Regions from separate parts of the Streptomyces sp. NPDC005566 genome, predicted to be linked through region 3. Evidence: riboswitches for the same ligand, from Rfam matches in the RefSeq annotation. Region 3 holds a riboswitch; each other region holds the start of a gene.

Region 1 (6,905 bases), on a different contig from region 3:
ACAAGATCGTCGCCGACTACTACGGCGCGCTGACCCCGATCAACCAGCTGGCCTCGTTCTCGGTCCCCGAGCCGCGCATGGCAGTGGTGACTCCGTTCGACAAGACCGCGCTGCGCAACATCGAGCAGGCGATCCGTGACTCCGACCTCGGCGTCAACCCGAGCAACGACGGCAACATCATCCGTGTGACGTTCCCCGAGCTCACGCAGGACCGCCGCAAGGAGTACATCAAGGTCGCCAAGACCAAGGCCGAGGACTCCAAGATCTCGATCCGCTCCATCCGCCGCAAGGCCAAGGAGTCGCTCGACAAGCTCGTCAAGGACAAGGAGTCCGGCGAGGACGAGGTCCGCCGTGCGGAGAAGGAGCTCGACGACACCACCGCGAAGTACGTCGCACAGGTGGACGAGCTGCTCAAGCACAAGGAAGCCGAGCTGCTCGAAGTCTGATGAACGACTCTTCCTGGGGCGCCCCGCAGGGAGCCGGCTACTGGGGTGCGCCCGAGATGGGGGCCGCTCCGGCGGGTCCTGCCCACGATGTGCACGGCGCCCAGCAGACTCGGCCCATGCCCATCGTGCCGGACGTTCCCGACGCAGGTAGAGACGCAGACGACCGCGACGACCGGGACGGGGAAGCCGCGCACGTCAGCGGTCCCCTGTTCCGTGACGAGAAGCAGCAGGAGCCCATGTCCACCGCGTTGCCGTCGTCCCCACCGCAGAAGAAGCGGGCAGGTCGTGATCTGCGCGCCGCGATAGGGGTCGGCCTCGGGCTCGGCGTGCTCGTCGCCGGTTCGCTCTTCATCGTGAAGGCAGTCTTCGTCGGTGTGGTCGTGCTGGCGGTGGTGGTCGGGCTCTGGGAGCTCACCTCGCGCCTCAAGGAGCGCAAGGGGATCAACGCCCCCCTCGTGCCGCTCGCCGTCGGCGGCGCCGCCATGGTCGTCGCCGGGTACGTGCGGGACGCGGAGGGCGCCTGGGTGGCCATGGCGCTCACCGCGCTCGCGGTGCTCGTCTGGCGGATGACCGAGCCGCCGGAGGGCTACCTCAAGGACGTCACGGCCGGCGTCTTCGCCGTCTTCTACGTGCCGTTCCTGGCGACGTTCGTCGCGATGATGCTCACCGCGGACGACGGTCCGTGGCGCGTGCTGACCTTCCTGCTGCTCACCGTGGTCGCCGACACCGGTGCGTACGCCGTCGGCTGGCGCTTCGGCACCCACAAGCTGGCACCGCGCATCAGTCCCGGGAAGACCCGCGAGGGCCTGTTCGGGGCGATCGGGTTCGCGATGGTCGCGGGTGCGCTGTGCATGGAGTTCCTGATCGACGACGGCAGGTGGTGGCAGGGGCTTCTGCTCGGTCTCGCGGTCGCCGCCAGCGCCACCCTGGGCGACCTGGGCGAGTCCATGATCAAGCGGGATCTCGGGATCAAGGACATGGGCACGCTGCTGCCGGGCCACGGCGGCATCATGGACCGGCTCGACTCCCTGCTGCCGACCGCGCCGGTGGTGTGGCTGCTGCTGGTGCTGTTCGTCGGATCCGGCTGAGCCGATGCGTTCACGTACCGTGTGACCTGCAGTTCTACGAGTGAGGGTCCGTTGCCCACAGGGCGGCGGGCCCTCACTCGTACCGGCCCCGGACCTTCGCCTCGGCAACGCTGCGGTCGGTGTCCCGCATCGGCAAGGCAGAAGGACCGGCCGTTGTAGGTGCGGGGTTGCCGGGTCAGAGCCGTTCCCGTCGAGGTGGCCCGCGTGGTAACAGCCCATGCCGCCTGCTCGCCGCTGTGGGGAGTGAGATCCACTTTCGTCTCCGTGGTCGCCCATAATGCGTGTATCTTGCATTCAAGGTGGCGAAGTCGAGCGCTGGACGTGAAATTCACATGTGCGTTCGATTTACGGTGGAGCTGGTCGCCCGTCGCGCGTACGTCCTTCCGTGCGATCGGTCACGGTCGGGCACCCGGCCGGAGCCGCCCGCGGCCGTCACAGGGCCGCCGACATCGGCCGACAGCGACCGGACGACGTCGTGCCCCACGCTGCCCGCCGGACGACGACCTCTGGGACCACGGCGTGTCTGCGACACTGGAGGAACCATGCCTAAGCCCGGAGAACTCCAGTTTGTCGCGCCCCGCGGAGCCAAGCAGCCGCCGCGGCACCTCGCCGACCTCACCCCCGACGAGCGCAAGGAAGCAGTCGCCGCGACCGGCGAGAAGCCCTTCCGCGCCAAGCAGCTGTCGCAGCACTACTTCGCGCGGTACGCGCACGACCCGGCCGAGTGGAGCAACATCCCGGCCGGTTCGCGGGAGAAGCTCGCCGAGGCGCTGTTCCCCGACCTGATGTCCGTGATGCGCCACATCAGCTGCGACGACGACACCACCCGCAAGACGCTCTGGAAGCTGCACGACGGGACGCTCGTCGAGTCCGTCCTCATGCGGTACCCGGACCGGGTGACGATGTGCATCTCCTCGCAGGCCGGATGCGGGATGAACTGCCCGTTCTGCGCGACCGGGCAGGCAGGCCTCGACCGGAATCTCTCGACGGCCGAGATCGTGCACCAGATCGTGGACGGAATGCGGGCGCTGCGCGACGGTGAGGTTCCGGGCGGGCCCGCGCGGCTCTCCAACATCGTCTTCATGGGCATGGGCGAGCCCCTGGCCAACTACAAGCGTGTCGTCGGGGCGATCCGGAGGCTGACCGACCCCGAGCCGGACGGGCTCGGCCTCTCGCAGCGTGGGATCACCGTGTCCACGGTGGGCCTGGTGCCGGCCATGCTGCGCTTCGCCGACGAGGGCTTCAAGTGCCGTCTCGCCGTCTCGCTCCACGCCCCGGACGACGAGCTGCGCGACACCCTCGTTCCCGTGAACACGCGCTGGAAGGTCCGGGAGGTACTGGACGCGGCCTGGGAGTACGCCGAGAAGTCCGGCCGCCGCATCTCCATCGAGTACGCCCTGATCCGCGACATCAACGACCAGGCATGGCGGGGCGACCGGCTCGGCCGGCTGCTCAAGGGCAAGCGCGTGCACGTCAACCTCATCCCGCTGAACCCGACGCCCGGCTCGAAGTGGACCGCCTCGCGGCCCGAGGACGAGAAGGCGTTCGTCGACGCGATCGCCGCTCACGGTGTGCCCGTCACGGTCCGTGACACCCGCGGTCAGGAGATCGACGGGGCCTGCGGCCAGCTGGCGGCCTCCGAGCGCTGATGCGGTTCCGGTGACGGGTGCCATCCGGCCGGAACGGCGTGATCCGGCCGGTGTAGCCTGGCCCGGAAATCAACTTCATATTCCGACAGGGGAGCGCCACAGCGCTGAGAGTGCGGCACCGAGCCGCAGACCCTCTGAACCTCGCCCGGGTCATTCCGGGTAGGAAGTTCGGACCTTACTCAAGCTGTTGCGCCCTGCCCGCTCGCCGGCGGGCGGGGCCGCGTCTCTTCCTGGTCACTTCCAGGAGGAATCACATGAACACCACCACGAAGTATGCCGCGACGGCGCTCGCCGCCGCGCTCGGCGTCACCGTGCTCGCGGGCTGCGGCGGATCCGACGACGACGCCTCGGGTTCCGGGAACTCCAAGGCTTCCAAGACCGTGACCCTCGTCAGCCACGACTCCTTCAACGCCTCCGACGCGGTCCTCAAGGCGTTCACCGAGGAGACCGGCTACACGGTCAAGGTGCTGAAGAGCGGTGACGCCGGTGCCGCGCTCAACCAGGAGATCCTGACCAAGGGATCCCCCCGCGGCGATGTGTTCTTCGGCGTCGACAACACGCTGCTCTCGCGCGCCCTGGACAACAAACTGTTCACGCCGTACGAGGCGAAGGGGCTCGACCGCGTCGCGGCCGACACGCAGCTCGACGCGGACAAGCACCGGGTCACGCCCGTCGACACCGGCGACATCTGCATCAACTACGACAAGAAGTACTTCGCCGACAAGAAGCTCGCGCCGCCGCAGTCGTTCGACGACCTGCTGAAGCCCGCGTACAAGAACCTCCTCGTCACCGAGAACGCCGCGACCTCCTCGCCCGGCCTCGGCTTCCTCCTCGGCACCGTCGCCACCTACGGCGAGGACGGCTACCAGGACTACTGGAAGAAGCTGAAGAGCAACGGCGTCAAGGTCGTCGACGGCTGGGAGCAGGCGTACAACGAGGAGTTCTCCGGCTCGGCGGGCGGCAAGAAGACCAAGGCCGACCGGCCGCTCGTCGTCTCGTACGCCTCCAGCCCGCCCGTCGAGGTGCTGTACGCGGAGCCGCAGCCCACCGAGGCACCGACCGGGGTCGCCACCGGAACCTGCTTCCGCCAGATCGAGTTCGCCGGCCTGCTGGACGGTGCGAAGAACGAGGCGGGCGGCAAGGCACTGCTGGACTTCCTGATCAGCAAGCAGTTCCAGGAGGACATGCCGCTCAACATGTTCGTGAACCCGGTCGCGAAGGACGCCGAGCTGCCGGAGCTCTTCACGAAGTTCGGTGCGACCGTCGACAAGCCGGCGACCGTGACCCCGGAGAAGATCGCCAAGAACCGTGAGCAGTGGGTCCAGTCGTGGTCCTCGCTCGTCGTGAAGTAGCCGCGCGTCCCCCACGCGGGGGGAACGCGGCGCGGCTCGGCCTGATGGTCGTGCCCGTCGCGTTCTTCGCGCTGTTCTTCGCCTACCCCGTCGTCGCGATCGTCGGCCGGGGGCTGAAGGCGGACGGCGTCTGGCAGTTCGGACGGATCGGCGAGGTGCTGAGCCGGCCGGACATCGCCGACGTCCTCTGGTTCACCACCTGGCAGGCACTCGCCTCGACCGTGCTCACACTGCTGATCGCGCTGCCGGGCGCCTATGTCTTCGCCCGGTTCGACTTTCCCTGCAAGCAACTGCTGCGTGCGGTCGTGACCGTGCCGTTCGTCCTGCCGACGGTCGTCGTGGGTACGGCGTTCCTGGCACTGCTGGGGCGGGGCGGATTCCTCGACGAGCTGTGGGGCGTCCGGCTCGACACCACGGTCTGGGCGATCCTCCTCGCCCACGTCTTCTTCAACTACGCGGTCGTCGTGCGGACCGTCGGCGGCCTGTGGTCGCAGCTCGATCCCCGTCAGGAGGAGGCCGCCCGGGTGCTCGGCGCGGGACGCCTCGCGGCGTGGCGGCGGGTGACCCTGCCCGCGCTGGCACCGGCCGTGGGGGCCGCCGCCCTGATGGTCTTCCTCTTCACGTTCACCTCCTTCGGAGTCGTCCAGATCCTCGGCGGCCCGGCCTACTCCACGCTGGAGGTGGAGATCTACCGGCAGACCGCCCAGCTGCTCGATCTGCCGACGGCCGCCGTGCTGACCCTGGTGCAGTTCGCCGCGGTCGGCGGGATCCTCGCCGTGCACGCGTGGACCGTACGGCGCAGGGAGACCGCGCTGAAGCTCGTCGACCCGGCGCAGACCTCCCGCCGGCCGCGCGGGGCCGGGCAGCGGGCCCTGCTCGGCGGCGTCCTGCTGACCATCGCGCTGCTCATCGTCGTGCCCCTCGGTGTGCTGGTGGAACGCTCCCTGGACACGTCCGGCGGCTACGGGTTCGGCTTCTACCGAGCACTGCAGTCCGCCGACGCGAACGGTTCCACGTTCCTGGTGCCGCCGCTGGAAGCCATCGGGAACTCGCTGCAGTACGCGCTGGTCGCGACCCTCATCGCCCTGGTGATCGGCGGCCTCGCCGCGGCCGCCCTGACGAGGCGGGCGGGACCGCTGGTGCGCGGCTTCGACGCGCTGCTGATGCTGCCTCTCGGGGTGTCGGCCGTCACCGTGGGCTTCGGCTTCCTGATCACGCTCGACGAGCCGCCCCTGGACCTGCGTACGTCCTGGATCCTCGTACCGCTCGCCCAGGCGCTGGTGGGCGTCCCCTTCGTCGTACGGACCATGCTGCCCGTCCTGCGCGCGGTCGACGACCGGCTGCGGGAGGCGGCGGCGGTGCTCGGCGCCTCGCCGCTGCGGGCCTGGCGCGAGGTCGATCTGCCGCTGGTGCGCCGGGCCCTGCTGGTGGCCGCGGGCTTCGCGTTCGCCGTGTCACTCGGCGAGTTCGGCGCGACCGTCTTCATCGCACGCCCCGACAACCCCACCCTGCCGGTGGCGGTGGCCCGGCTCCTGGGGCGGTCCGGGGAGCTCAACTACGGGCAGGCGATGGCACTCAGCACGATCCTGATGCTCGTCTGCGCGGTGTCGCTGCTTCTGCTCGAACGTATCCGCACCGACCGATCCGGGGAGTTCTAGAGATGCTGGCACTGGATTCGGCCACGGTCCGCTTCGGGAAGCGGACCGCGCTGGACGCCGTGGACCTGGAGGTCGCCGACCACGAGATCGTCTGTGTCCTGGGACCCAGCGGCAGCGGCAAGTCGACGCTCCTGCGGGTCGTCGCGGGGCTGCAGCGGCTGGACGGCGGACGGGTACTCCTGGACGGCGCCGACCAGGCCGCCGTGCCCGTGCACCGGCGCGGGCTCGGGCTGATGTTCCAGGACCACCAGCTCTTCCCGCACCGCGACGTCGGCGCGAACGTCGCGTTCGGGCTGCGGATGCACGGCGTCTCCCGGGCCGAGCGCGACCGCAGGGCCGGCGAGCTCCTCGACCTCGTCGGCCTGCCCGGCGCCGGACGGCGGGCCGTCGCCGCACTGTCGGGCGGCGAGCAGCAGCGCGTCGCCCTCGCCCGCGCGCTGGCACCCCGCCCGAAACTGCTGATGCTGGACGAGCCGCTCGGGCAGCTGGACCGGAGCCTGCGCGAACGGCTCGTCGTGGAGCTGCGCACCCTCTTCGGCAGGCTCGGCACGACGGTGCTCGCCGTCACCCACGACCAGGGCGAAGCCTTCGCCCTGGCGGACCGGGTGGTGGTCATGCGGGACGGCAGGATCGCCCAGGCGGGAACCCCTCTGGAGGTCTGGCAGCGCCCGGCCTCCGCGTTCGTCGCCCGGTTCCTCGGCTTCGACAACGT
Region 2 (6,905 bases), on a different contig from region 3:
ACTTCCGCGTACCGCCGTATGCGCAGGCACCGATGCCTTCGCCGTCGCCGCATCCCGGCAACGCTGTCATGGGCGACGTGCCGGAGGGGTACACCCCCACCGCGCGCGATCTTCCCGTGATCAACCGTGGCGACACCGTCCAGGTACAGGCCGTTCCCCAGCCCCGGCCCGCCTCCGGCACGGGGCGAGGCCCCCTCTTCGTCGTCGGCGACGTCCACGGCTACCTGGACGAGCTCCTTGCCGCCCTCCGCGAGCAGGGCCTCATCGACTCCGAGGGCCGGTGGTCCGCCGACAACGCCAGACTGTGGTTCCTCGGCGACTTCACCGACCGGGGACCGGACGGCATCGGCGTGATCGATCTCGTCATGCGGCTCTCGGCCGAGGCCGCGGCGGCCGGTGGGTACTGCAAGGCACTCATGGGCAATCACGAGCTGCTTCTCCTCGGCGCCAAGAGGTTCGGCGACACCCCGGTGAACTCCGGTGCGGGCACCGCGACCTTCCAGGCGGCGTGGCTGCTCAACGGCGGCCAGAAGACCGACATGGAGCGCCTCCAGGACGTCCACCTGCAGTGGATGGCCCGGCTCGACGCGGTCGTCGAGGAGGACGGGCATCTGCTGATGCATTCCGACACGACGGCCTACCTCGACTACGGCACCACCATCGAGGACGTCAACGACACGGTGCACGCCATTCTCACGCGCAATGACGCCGACGAGTGCTGGGACCTCTTCCGCAAGCTCACCAAGCGGTTCGCCTTCCGCGACGAGGGCGGTTCGCAGGCTGTTCGCGAGCTGATGTCGACGTACGGCGGACAGCGCGTCGTGCATGGTCACAGCCCTATCCCGTACCTGCTCGGCGAGGTCGGATCCGAGGACGGCGAAGACAGCGCCCGCCCCGTGGTGGACGGTCCGCACGTGTACGCGGACGGGCTCGCCATCGCCATGGACGGCGGAGTGACCATGGCCGGAAAACTACTGGTTGTCCAACTTCCCCTGAATGACTGACAGCTGTCGGGGAAGACGCACCCACGACCTGACAACGCCGACCACTGGGCCTATTTCCGGAAACCCCCTGTCAACCCGTGCCGTGGTCGCTCTACCATCGGCGTATCAGTAGCAGGCTCTCCTCCGTTTCCGCCCGATTGCCCGGCCCAGGCGGTCGATCAGGCCTTACGGAGCATCGGGGGATGCACATGAAAAGCGCTCCGCACCTGCTGGCCGAGGACCGACCCGAGTACGAGCGGATCCTTGCCGACTCTCTGCGCCATGCTCACGAACGCCCGGATCTGGACGGTGTGGGGGACCGGCTCAACGCGGAACAACTGCGGACGATGGCGCTGAACGCCACCGCTCTGATCACCGCAGCCGCCGCCACCGAGTACGAGCACTACGTGAAGGTCCGCGGCGAACTCCGCGGACCGGCCGATGCGTCGGCCCCCGGGACCGCCCTCGGATCGGCCCCGGACGAACCGGACGGGCCGGGGGCGGGAACCCTTGCCGTCATCGCCGCACTGGCCCCCGTTCTCGCCGGCTCCGCCGCCCTCATATTCCTGCTGGTCGGCTATCTCCTGAAGGCGGTCAGCCCGGCCTTGGCGTTCGGCGGCACCCTGGTCGCCGCCGGCTGGTTCTTCGCGGCGGTCGCCGCCGCGGCCATCCTCGTCGCCGCGGTCGGACTCCTCATCACCGCGCTGCGGAACGGGGCCACCGCACTGCCGGCCATGGACGACGAGCAGGAGTTGCCCGAGGATGTGGCACGCGCCCGGGAGGCATGGCGCCACGCACTGCTGGAGCGCGGCATCCTGCCCTTCCTGCGGGACGCCCTCGCCGACCCGACCGCGGGGCCGGCCTCACGGACCCCGCACCGCTCGGCGAACCGCATCCCGAAGATCGGCTACAGCAGACCGGACTTCTCCGGCCCGCAGGACGGCCCCTCGGCGGGACCGCGTCCGTCCTTCACCAGCCCGGACTTCACCAGTCCGGACTTCGGCGGCCCCGAACACCAGCCGGAGTGATCCGGCCCCGGGTCCGTGCGTCGGAGTGAGCCTGCCGGATTCCCGTGCGTCGGACTGATCCGGCCCGATTCCCGTACGCCGGAGTGATCCTGCCGACTCCGTACCTGAGAGGCCGGTGCCGCGTTCCCGTACAGCAGAGGCCGGGTGCAGCTTTCTGCACCCGGCCTCTGCTCTGTTCAGTGTGCGGTGGTGCTCCGATCCGGTCGGAGCACCTGCCGGACTCAGACTGCCTGGGGAGCCAGCTTGGGGTTCGCGCCGTACTCGTTGGCCTCGTGCGTGCCCTCGGAGCACATGAAGACGAGCAGGATGATGCCGCCCACGAGCGGGACGAACGAGATCAGGAACCACCAGCCCGAACGGCCCGTGTCGTGCAGCCGGCGGACGACGACGGCGAGCGAGGGGATGATCACAGCGAGGATGTAGATGATGTACGGGATCTGCGTGTCGATGGCAGCGCCGATACCGAGCAGGACGCCGGCGATGATGACGTTGAACAGCGCGAACATCCAGTACTCCTTGCGGCGCGCACGACCGCTGAAGCCCGCGTAGTTCTTGAGTACGTTCAGGTACCAGCTCACTGTGTTTCCCTCCCCTGGCGCCCCCCGTCGGGGCGCACATTTTTTCGGCCAAGCACAGCGGAAGGTAAGGCACAGATAAGGAAATGGTCAAGCCAGGGTGAGCCCCTGCCGAAATGTACATAGACCTGCCACGTTTCCGTGTCCCTACCGTCGCCGAACTGCCTCTGCAACCAGGCGATCAGAGGACTCATCACGTGAAACCAGCCATTGCTCATACTCTTCGGGTTCAATACAGACAATCTGATGAACCGCCAGGAAGCGCCGCCCCGGGCACGTAACACCCAGGACAGCGCCGCCACTTCCTGCACTTTCGCCCGGTGTCAGTGTCAGTCCGCCAGCGGCAGGTACACCCTGTTGCCGCTCGCGGCGAACTCCTTCGACTTCTCCAGCATCCCCGCCTCGATCTCCTCCTCCGAGGCGGAGGGGAGCAGGTCGGGGGCGAACTGCTCCGTGATGCTCCTGCTGATCTTCATCGAACAGAACTTCGGACCGCACATCGAGCAGAAGTGCGCCGTCTTGGCCGGCTCGGCCGGCAGCGTCTCGTCGTGGAACTCCCGCGCCGTGTCCGGGTCGAGCGCCAGGTTGAACTGGTCCTCCCAGCGGAATTCGAACCGGGCATCCGACAGCGCGTCGTCCCATTCCTGCGCCCCGGGGTGACCCTTGGCAAGATCCGCAGCATGCGCTGCGATCTTGTAGGTGATGACGCCGGTCTTCACGTCGTCCCTGTTCGGCAGCCCCAGGTGCTCCTTGGGCGTGACGTAGCAGAGCATCGCCGTCCCCCACCAGGCGATCATCGCCGCACCGATGCCCGAGGTGATGTGGTCGTACGCCGGGGCGACATCGGTGGTCAGCGGGCCGAGCGTGTAGAACGGCGCCTCCTCGCAGATCTCCTGCTGGAGGTCGATGTTCTCCTTGATCTTGTGCATCGGGACATGGCCCGGGCCCTCGATCATCGTCTGGACGCCGAACCGCTTCGCGACGGAGTTCAGTTCACCGAGCGTGCGCAGTTCGGCGAACTGCGCCTCGTCGTTGGCGTCGGCGATGGAGCCGGGGCGCAGTCCGTCACCGAGTGAGTAGGTCACGTCGTAGGCCGCGAGGATCTCGCAGAGCTCCTCGAAGTGCTCGTAGAGGAACGACTCCTTGTGGTGCGCGAGGCACCAGGCCGCCATGATCGAGCCGCCGCGGGAGACGATGCCGGTCTTGCGGCGGGCGGTCAGCGGGACGTACGGGAGCCGGACCCCGGCGTGCACCGTCATGTAGTCGACGCCCTGTTCGGCCTGCTCGATGACGGTGTCCTTGTAGATCTCCCAGGTCAGCTCCTCGGCCCGGCCGTCCACCTTCTCCAGTGCCTGGTAGAGCGGGACGGTACCGATCGGCACGGGGGAGTTGCGCAGCACCCACTCGCGCGTGGTGTGGATGTTGCGACCGGTGGACAGGTCCATGACCGTGTCGGCACCCCACTTGGTCGCCCAGGTCATCTTGTCCACCTCCTCCTCGATGGAGGAAGTGACCGCGGAGTTGCCGATGTTGGCGTTGACCTTCACCAGGAATCGCTTGCCGATGATCATCGGCTCGATCTCCGGGTGGTTGACGTTGGCCGGCAGCACGGCCCGCCCCGCCGCGATCTCCTCGCGCACCACCTCGGGCTCCACGTTCTCCCGGATCGCGACGTACTCCATCTCCGGAGTGATCTCGCCGCGGCGGGCGTACGCGAGCTGTGTGACCGGCTGCCCGTCGCGGCTGCGGCGGGGCTGACGGGGACGGCCCGGGAAGACCGCGTCGAGGTTGCGCAGCCCGCCGCGCGGCGATGTGTGCTTGAGCCCGTCGTCCTCGGGGCGTGCGGGGCGGCCCGCGTACTCCTCGGTGTCGCCGCGGGCGATGATCCAGTTCTCCCGCAGGGGCGCGAGCCCACGGCGGACATCGGTCTCGGTGGCGGGATCGGTGTACGGCCCCGACGTGTCGTAGAGCGTCACGTCCTTGCCGTTGGTGAGGTGCACCTGACGGACCGGCACCCGGAGGTCCGGGCGCGAGCCCTGGACGTACCCCTTGTGCCAGCCGATGGACTTCCCGGCCTCGCTGTTCGCCACATCCTGCGCATTCTGGGTGTTCTGCGCATTCTGCTTCGAGGCAGGCGTGCGTGCGTCCGCTGTGGTCATGAGACCTACTCCCTACGCCGGCATTACCCGGTAACAGGTTCGGCGGTCGGCGCAGCGTGTCCCGTACGGATATACGGAGGTCAGCGCCCTCTCAGCCCGGTGCTCCGAGCTCCCGCGTGTGCAAAGGTGCCTCCACGCTAGCCTCCCTCCTGGCGTGCTGGCCAGAGGGCCTCTCCCGTTCTTGGGATGATCGCCGGGTGACGTCCTCCCCGAGCGCCCCCGAACCGCACGACCCCCGGTCCGGCAGCACGCAGAGCCATGCCCCGGGCCACACCCACAGCCACGGCCCCGCCGCGCCCGTGTCCAAGCATCTGCGCAAGGTCATCGCCGCCGTGCTGATCCCGTTCGCCGCCGCGGTCCTGGTCGGTCTCGTGGCCTTCTGGCCGGGCGGCGCGCCCTCCCACGAGCGCACGGGTGTCGGTTTCGACCGGCAGACCCAGCAGGGCAAGGTGGTGGAGATCGCCAGGGTGGACTGCGCGGACGTGAACGCCTCGCAGGTGCCGCCGACCGGCGACACCTCGACACCCTCGGGGCGTGAGGCGGTCGACGAGCAGACGGGGCTGTGCAAGAAGGCAACGGTCGAGGTGACGAGCGGCAAGGACAAGGGCCGTACGTTCGTCGAGGTCATCCAGCCCGACTCGACCAGGCAACTGAGGGACGGCCAAGGGGTGGTTGTGGCGTACGCGCCCGACGCGCCCCGTGATCTCCAGTACTCGGTGACCGACGTGGACCGCGCCTTCCCGATGGCCCTGCTGGCGGGGATCTTCGCCCTCGCGGTCATCGTGGTGGGCAGACTGCGCGGACTGATGGCGCTGATCGCGCTCGCGGTCTCGTTCGCCGTGCTGACGCTGTTCATCCTCCCGGCGATCCTGCAGGGTTCGAACCCGCTGGTGGTCGCGGTGATCGGGGCCAGCGCCATCATGCTGATCGCCCTGTACATGTGCCACGGGCTGACCGCGCGCACCTCCGTGGCCGTCATCGGCACACTCATCTCGCTGCTGCTGATCGGACTGCTGGGCTCGCTCTTCATCGGATGGGCGAGTCTGAGCGGCAACACCGATGACAACACCGGCCTGATCCACGGGCTGTTCCCGGACATCGACATGAGCGGCCTGCTACTGGCCGGTGTGATCATCGGTTCGCTCGGTGTGCTCGACGACGTGACCGTCACCCAGACGTCGGCGGTCTGGGAGCTGCACCAGGCAGATCCGACGATGGGCGTACGCCGGCTCTACCGGGCAGGCATCAGGATCGGGCGCGACCACATCGCCTCGGTCGTCAACACTCTGGTACTCGCTTACGCGGGCGCCGCGCTACCCCTGCTGCTGCTCTTCTCGATCGCCCAGAGCAGCGTGGGAACCGTGGCCACCAGCGAACTGGTCGCGATGGAGATCGTCCGGACCCTGGTCGGATCGATCGGGCTGGTCGCCTCGGTGCCGGTGACGACGGTGCTCGCGGCCCTGGTGGTCTCCGCGGACCGCACGGGGCTCGGCGCGGAAGCCGGAGCCCCTGCCCCCGTACGGACCGGAAGGGGCCGACGCCGCAAGGCGTGAGCGCGAGCGCCGGGCGTACGGGGAACCGGTGGTGCCTGTTCAGCGGGGTGGTCCCTGGTCAGCCGGCGTTCTGTTCCTTGGCGAGGATGCGGCCCAGCGCCTCTTCCAGATTCCCGTCGAAGTCACCGAGCGTGTGCTCCTGTCCCAGTGGCACCAGCTTGTCCGTCCGGTCGAGAAATGCCACAAGAGGCGCCGTGCCGGCGCGGAAGAGCGCACGATCCGTGCCTACCTGGAGCCGGATGTGTACGTCCGAGAGCCCTTCGGGCTCGGTCGGGCCGATGTGCACATCGCCGTCGCCGCTCGGATTGTTGAGACCGTCGAGCAGCAGCTCACGGCCGAAGGCCCAGGTGACGGGGGCGTCTCCTGGCAGGTGGAAGGTCATCCGGATCGCGTACGGATCGCCCACTTCGTACCGGAGCTCCACCGGAATACGGAACGAAAGCTCCTCGGAGACGAGGAAGCTCATCATGACCTCTGCTTGAACCGACTCGCGCATCGTTCAACCCCGCAGTAGATGAATCTGGCCAGGAATGATCCCCCATGGCCCTATTGACGCCATCGTGGTGCACGCGATAGCAGATCACAAGGAGTGATTTTTCAGATACTG
Region 3 (6,905 bases):
GCCGCCGGGCGCTCGGCGACGGCGGCTCTCACCGGGGCTGCCGCCTATGGCCCAGCCCGTCGAGAAGCCCCGCCGGAAGGAGAGGGTCACATACGTCTGGCCCGTCGCGAAGGCGATCGCGCCGAGGGCGATCACCAGCACGGAGGGAATCAGCACACCGAGAACCACACCGAGGAAGCCGCCGAAGGCGAGCAGCCGCCAGCGCAGCCGCGCCTTGTACTGCAGCAGCACCTCGCCCAGCAGCCACAACGCCACGACGCCGAATGCGATGTAGAGGACCGTCCAGCCCACGCCCGCCCCCTCCTACGGCCACCGCCCCGGTTGGTGGCGGGTACGGCCGGTCACGACTGCTTGTGCAGTCCGAGATTCTCGTAGATCTCGAGTGTTGCCGTCGAGTTGTTGAGCGTAATGAAGTGCAGCCCCGGGACACCCTCGGAGAGCAGCTTCGCGCAGAACTCCGTGGCGAACTCGATGCCAATGGAGCGTACAGCGGCGGGATCGTCCTTCGCGGCGAGGATGCGCTCTTTCAGCGAGGAAGGCAGGGACGCGTTGCTGAGCTGCGCGAATCTCTCCAGCTGCCGGACGCTGGTGAGCGGCATCACCTCGGGAATGACGGGGGTGTCGCAACCGGCAGCGACGACGCGGTCACGCATCTGCAGATAGCTCTCCGGCTGGAAGAACATCTGGGTGATCGCATAGTCGGCACCCGCGCGGCACTTGTCCACGAAATGCCTGATGTCGGTGTCCCAGTCGGCCGACCGCGGGTGCATTTCGGGAAAGGCCGCGACGCCGACGCAGAAATCGCCGGACTCCTTGATGAGTCGGACGAGATCCGCCGCGTACCGCACGCCCTGCGGGTGCTCGACCCACTCGGCCATCGGGTCACCCGGCGGGTCTCCGCGCACCGCGAGGATGTTGCGGATGCCTGCGTCGGCGTACTGCCCGACCATGTTGCGCAGCTGGGCGACGGAGTGGTCGACGGCGGTGAGGTGCGCGACGGGGGTGAGCGTGGAGTCGGCGGCGATCTGCTGGGTCGCCCGCACCGTCCCCGCACGCGTCGAACCGCCGGCTCCGTACGTCACGGAGACGAAGCTCGGGCCCACCGCCTCGACCCGCCTCAGGGCGTTCCAGAGGTTCCGTTCGCCCTTCTCGGTCTTGGGCGCCCAGAACTCGAACGAGTACGACGTTTTGCCGGTCGCGAGCAGCTCACGCACGGTGCGAGCGTGATCTGTCCTGGTGGAAGGTGTGCCGAGAGCCATACTGGGAGGTTAACCAGGGCTCGGCGGTACCCCAACCAGACCGGGCCTTTTCGCCCGGATTAATGGGATTGCTGTCCACCCCTCGGACAGCCGCTCCCCCGGAGCGCGAGGCGCGCCCTGCTCAGGCCGTGCGCGCCCTGACGCGCGCGGCGAGTGCCGCGGCCGCCGCAGCGGGATCCGACGCTTCGGTGATCGCCCGCACGACCACGACCCGTCGTGCGCCCGCGTCCAGCACCTCGTCCAGATTGCCCGCGTCGATTCCGCCGATGGCGAACCAGGGGCGCGGCTGGTCGAGTGAGGCGGCGTAGCGGACGAGCCCCAGACCCGGGGCGTGCCGGCCGGGCTTGGTCGGGGTGGGCCAGCAGGGGCCTGTGCAGAAGTAGTCCACGCCCGTTTCGGCGACGGCGGCGTCGACCTCGGACTCGGCGTGGGTGGAGCGGCCGATCACCGCCTCGGCGCCGATGACGGCGCGGGCGGCGGGCACCGGCAGATCGCCCTGCCCGAGGTGCAGCACGTCGGAACCGATGGCGTGGGCGACGTCGGCCCGGTCGTTCACCGCGAGGAGTTTGCCGTGCCGCTTGCAGGCGTCCGCGAACACGGCCAGGTGTTCGAGCTCCTCGGCGGCTTCCATGCCCTTGTCCCTCAACTGCACGATGTCGACGCCGGAGGAGAGCACGGCATCGAGGAACGCGGGAAGGTCGCCCTGCTGTCTGCGGGCGTCCGTGCAGAGGTAGAGCCGGGCGTCGGCCAGCAGCGAGCGAGGCGTGGACATGGTGGATTTCCCCCCGTTGAGTAGGTCGTCGGCCCGGCAGGCCGACGACCCGATGGTCGCCGGCCCGGCGGGTGCCGGTCACGGCAGAGTGCGGGCCGTGCAGCACGGCCCGCACCCCGCGAACGGTCGTCCGGTCAGACGGCGAGCGCCTGGGCCCGGCGCTTCACCTCCGTACCGCGATTCTCACTCAGCGCCTGCGCGGGCGTACCGGGCAGGCTCGGGTCGGGGGTGAAGAGCCACTCCAACATCTCTCCATCGCTGTAGCCGTCGTCCCTCAGGAGCGTCAGGGTCCCTGCGAGTCCCTTGACCACCTTGTTGCCGTCGATGAAGGCGGCAGGTACCTGGAGCGTCCGCCTCTCACCACGTCGTACGGCGATGAGCTGGCCCTCCTTGACCAACTGCCGTACGCGCGTCACCTCGACATCGAGCATTTCCGCGATGTCGGGAAGGTGGAGCCAGTCGGGGACGAGAACATCGATCTTTGCGTCAATCTCGGTCACAGGGACAAGCCTGCCATCCCGGACCGACAGTCGGTAGCCGGGCCGCCCGTAAGGAGGTACCCGGGTCCTACAGTGCCGCTGTCCTCAGCGGTACGGAGGGGTCCGCGGCACGCACCGGATCGACGCGCGCCCCGGCTTCGATGAGCTTGCGGGCCTGGGCGAGGTCGCGCGGCCGGCTGACGGCGATCACCGCCACCAGAACGCCTTCGCGCAGCCAGCAGACCGTCCAGGACGGGTCCGCCGGGTCGCCGCGCCACAGCATGGTGTCGGCTGCTGCGTGGTGACCGGCGTACTGCACGAACCGGCCGAACTGCTCGGACCAGAAGTAGGGCACCGGGTCGTATGTCCGGGGCTGCCCGTCAGCGAGGGCGGCTGCGAGCGTCCGGGGCCCCTGGAGGGCGTTGTCCCAGTGATGGACGAGCAGCCGCTCGCCGTAGCGGGCGGAGGGGAACGAGGCGCAGTCACCCACCGCGTACACGTCGGGCAGGGAGGTGCGCAGCGAACCGTCCGCGGTGATCGAGCCGTCCGGGCCGAGCGCGATGCCGGAGTCTTCCAGCCAGCCGGTGGTGGGGCGGGCGCCGATGCCCACGATCACCGCTCCGGCGGGGATCACCCGGCCGTCCGCCAGGTGGACGGCTCCGGGGTCGACGCGCGCCACCCGGGCGCCGGTGAGGAGTTCGGCTCCGCTGTCGGCGTACCAGCGGGCCATCGGAGCGGCGACGTCGGCGGGCAGGGTGCCCGCGAGGGGGCGTTCGGCGGCTTCGACGACGGTGACCGCGCAGCCCGCGGCACGGGCCGCGGTGGCGAATTCGGCACCGATCCAGCCGGCTCCCACGACCACGACGTCGTGCTGCCGCTCCAGGACGGGCCGCAGCCGTGCGGCATCGTCGACGGTGCGGAGCAGATGGACACCGGGCACACCTTCGGAGCCGGGCAGGACGACGGGCTCGGCCCCGGTGGCGAGGACCAGCACGTCGTACGGGACGGGGCCCTGGGGGGTGTCCAGTTCGTGTGCGGCGGCGCGCAGTCCGCTCACGTCGAGGCCCAGGCGCAGCGTGATGTCCAGCGCCTCGAAGTCGACGTCGAATGCGGAGTCCTCGGCCTTGCCGAGCAGGACCGCCTTCGACAGGGGCGGCCTGTCGTACGGCTGGTGCGGTTCCGCGCCGATCAGGGTGACCTGACCGGCGAAGCCCTGCTCGCGCAGGGCCACGGCGGTCTGCACGCCGGCCATGCCCGCGCCGACGACCACGACCCGGCGCGGCTGCTGTCCCGATTCCCGCTGTTCCGTCTGCTCGCTCACCCGGCCACCCTAGTCACCTGACGTTGCGTCAGGTGGGGAGCTCCTCCACCACGCTCGTCCCGCTGCCCTCCTGGGACTCCCACTCCCACCGCTCGTCCAGTCGCACCCGGCCGTCGGGAAGTTCCGTGACGGTCGAGACGCAGTGGCCGCCGGAGGTCGTTCCGTCCTGCTTCAGCTGCACATAACGGAAGTCCAGGGTGTCTCCCTCCCTGGTGCCCACGAGGTGTCCGCGAACGACGTCACCGCCCGCGTACGCGGCCCAGATCCGTCCCTCCCGCTCCCGGTAGGCGAAGCGTGTGCGGGTGCCGACCTGGCCGGGTGCCTGGTCTGCGACGGGCGACAGGACGAGTCCGTCGAGTGAACGGGCCACGGCGGCTGCTCCCTTACTGGCTGCGGGCGGCGGGGTTTAGGGTGGCCAACGTAAGGCACTCGCGGGAGCCCGGACGCACCGGGCTGAGAGGGAGGCTGGCCGGCCTCCGACCGTACGAACCTGATCCGGGTCATGCCGGCGAAGGGAGGGGCTGGACGCCCATGCGCATCTCCGAGAACGGATCCGACGTCCTTGTCGTCGGGGGCGGCATCATCGGCCTGGTGACCGCGTGGCGGGCGGCCGGGCGCGGCATGTCCGTCGCGGTCGCCGATCCCGATCCGGGCGGCGGGGCGGCCCAGGTCGCGGCCGGAATGCTCGCCGCCGTCACCGAACTCCACTACGGCGAGCAGACGCTGCTCGGCCTCAATGTCGCCTCCGCCGCACGCTATCCGGCGTTCGTGGCCGAACTGGAGGAAGCGAGCGGGCAGGAGACGGGCTTCCGTGCCTGCGGCACGCTGGCGGTCGCACTGGACTCCGACGACCGGGCCCATCTGCGGGAGCTGCACGCCCTGCAGCAGCGTTCGGGGCTGCAGTCGGAGTGGCTGAGCGGCCGCGAGTGCCGCCGGCTGGAGCCGATGCTCGCCCCCGGCGTGCGCGGCGGGCTGCGGGCCGACGGCGACCACCAGGTGGATCCCCGCCGGCTGGCCTCGGCCCTGGTCACCGCGTGCGAGCGGGCCGGTGTGGTCTTCCGCCGGGCCCGGGCGGAGCGGCTCAGTGTGACGGGTGGCCGGGCGGCCGGAGCGGTCCTCACGGACGGTACGGAGCTGAGCGCCGACCAGGTCGTGCTGGCCGCAGGCAGTCTCAGCGGCAGGCTCGCCGGGGTCCCCGAGGAGGTCGTGCCACCGGTCCGCCCGGTCAAGGGGCAGGTGCTGCGGCTGGCCGTGCCGCCCGCGTACGCCCCGTTCCTCAGCCGGACCGTACGGGCCGTGGTCCGCGGCAGTCACGTCTACCTCGTCCCGCGCGCCAACGGCGAGCTGGTCGTGGGCGCGACCAGCGAGGAGATGGGCTGGGACACGACGGTCACCGCGGGCGGGGTCTACGAACTGCTGCGCGACGCCCACGAACTGGTGCCGGGCATCACCGAACTGCCGCTGACCGAGACCCGCGCGGGCCTGCGTCCCGCATCTCCGGACAACGCCCCGCTGCTGGGTCCGACGGCCCTGCCGGGCCTGCACCTCGCCACAGGTCACCACCGCAACGGGGTACTGCTGACGCCCGTCACCGGTGACGTGATGGCCCACGTGCTGACCACCGGCGAACTTCTCGCGGAGGCCCGCCCCTTCGCGCCGAGCCGCTTCGCGCCCTCCGGCCGGGGCCCCGCCTCACCGAACACCTCCCCCGGAGCCCTCACTTCAGCACCTCAGGAGCAGCCCGCATGACAGAGCCCCTGCCCACCACCGTTTCTGCACCTGCGTCGTCCGCGTCCGCGTCCGTCTCCGTCTCCGTGAACGGGGAGCACCGCAGCGTCCCGGCCGGTACCGCCCTGGACACCCTGGTCGCGACCCTGACCACGGCGCACTCCGGTGTCGCCGCCGCGGTCAACGAGGCCGTCGTGCCGCGCAGCCAGTGGCCCGTCACCGCCCTCGGCGAGGGTGACCGCGTCGAGGTCCTCACCGCGGTCCAGGGAGGCTGACCATGTCGGACGATCTCTTCACGCTCGGCTCCACCACCTTCTCGTCCCGGCTGATCATGGGAACGGGCGGTGCGCCCAGCCTCGAGGTGCTGGAGCGCTCCCTGATCGCCGCGGGAACCGAGCTGACCACCGTCGCGATGCGCCGGCTCGACCCGACCGTTCAGGGCTCGGTGCTCTCCGTCCTGGAGCGGCTCTCCATCCGCGTCCTGCCGAACACCGCCGGCTGTTTCACCGCGGGCGAGGCCGTGCTGACCGCCCGGCTGGCCAGGGAGGCGCTCGGCACCGACTGGATCAAGCTGGAGGTCGTGGCCGACGAGCGGACTCTGCTGCCCGATCCGATCGAGCTGCTCGACGCCGCCGAGACCCTCGCGGACGAGGGCTTCACCGTCCTTCCGTACACCAATGACGACCCGGTCCTCGCCCGGAAACTCCAGGACGTGGGGTGTGCGGCGATCATGCCGCTCGGCTCCCCCATCGGCTCCGGGCTCGGCATCCGCAACCCGCACAACTTCCAGCTGATCATCGAGCAGGCCGCGGTTCCGGTGATCCTCGACGCGGGGGCGGGGACCGCTTCGGACGCCGCGCTGGCGATGGAGCTGGGGTGCGCCGCTGTGATGCTCGCCTCAGCGGTGACCCGGGCGCAGGAGCCGGAGCTGATGGCGGCGGCGATGCGGCACGCGGTGGACGGCGGGCGCCTGGCGTACCGGGCCGGCCGGATCCCGAGGCGGCATTTCGCCGAGGCGTCCTCGCCCGCCGGGGGCCGGGCGGTGCTGGATCCGGAGCGCCCGGCCTTCTGACACGGCCGCCCGACCGGCTCGCACGGCTGCTCCACCGGCCGCTCCCAGGTCACAACACGTACATGCCCCTGTCACGGCTCGGCTTCAGAACGGTCCCCGGGCTGCCCCGGCCCGTCCGTCGTGTCCGTGGCGACTCGTAGACTCGACCCGTGGATACGACCCTCCAGGACCCCCTCGTCGGGCAGCTGCTCGACGGCCGCTACCGCATCGATGCGCGCATCGCCGTCGGCGGTATGGCCACGGTCTACCGGGCCGTGGACACCCGTCTCGACCG

The links. Region 3 has a riboswitch for thiamine pyrophosphate ahead of thiO (glycine oxidase ThiO). Riboswitches for the same ligand answer to the same signal wherever they lie in the genome.
Region 1: linked by a shared signal. The riboswitch ahead of ABZS61_RS29905 (thiamine ABC transporter substrate-binding protein) and the one ahead of thiO (glycine oxidase ThiO) in region 3 are both predicted to bind thiamine pyrophosphate.
Region 2: linked by a shared signal. The riboswitch ahead of thiC (phosphomethylpyrimidine synthase ThiC) and the one ahead of thiO (glycine oxidase ThiO) in region 3 are both predicted to bind thiamine pyrophosphate.

Annotation. Positions count from the first base shown of each region.
Region 1 is NZ_JBEXDB010000023.1:41,033-47,937, reverse strand. It holds gene frr (ribosome recycling factor) at 1-446, shown strand, start outside; gene ABZS61_RS29915 (phosphatidate cytidylyltransferase) at 446-1,534, shown strand; gene rlmN (23S rRNA (adenine(2503)-C(2))-methyltransferase RlmN) at 2,077-3,183, shown strand; TPP riboswitch at 3,261-3,367, shown strand; gene ABZS61_RS29905 (thiamine ABC transporter substrate-binding protein) at 3,438-4,535, shown strand; gene ABZS61_RS29900 (iron ABC transporter permease) at 4,580-6,193, shown strand; gene ABZS61_RS29895 (ABC transporter ATP-binding protein) at 6,196-6,905, shown strand, end outside.
Region 2 is NZ_JBEXDB010000013.1:31,236-38,140, reverse strand. It holds gene ABZS61_RS21070 (metallophosphoesterase) at 1-1,004, shown strand, start outside; gene ABZS61_RS21065 (hypothetical protein) at 1,187-2,011, shown strand; gene ABZS61_RS21060 (DUF805 domain-containing protein) at 2,233-2,589, opposite strand; gene thiC (phosphomethylpyrimidine synthase ThiC) at 2,916-4,745, opposite strand; TPP riboswitch at 4,738-4,871, opposite strand; gene ABZS61_RS21050 (YibE/F family protein) at 4,943-6,298, shown strand; gene ABZS61_RS21045 (SsgA family sporulation/cell division regulator) at 6,357-6,794, opposite strand; gene ABZS61_RS21040 (helix-turn-helix domain-containing protein) at 6,896-6,905, opposite strand, start outside.
Region 3 is NZ_JBEXDB010000001.1:9,299-16,203, forward strand. It holds gene ABZS61_RS00045 (hypothetical protein) at 1-291, opposite strand, end outside; gene metF (methylenetetrahydrofolate reductase [NAD(P)H]) at 342-1,259, opposite strand; gene thiE (thiamine phosphate synthase) at 1,381-2,031, opposite strand; gene ABZS61_RS00060 (Rv2175c family DNA-binding protein) at 2,166-2,531, opposite strand; gene ABZS61_RS00065 (FAD-dependent oxidoreductase) at 2,599-3,831, opposite strand; gene ABZS61_RS00070 (hypothetical protein) at 3,860-4,201, opposite strand; TPP riboswitch at 4,253-4,365, shown strand; gene thiO (glycine oxidase ThiO) at 4,363-5,580, shown strand; gene thiS (sulfur carrier protein ThiS) at 5,577-5,834, shown strand; gene ABZS61_RS00085 (thiazole synthase) at 5,837-6,631, shown strand; gene pknB (Stk1 family PASTA domain-containing Ser/Thr kinase) at 6,781-6,905, shown strand, end outside.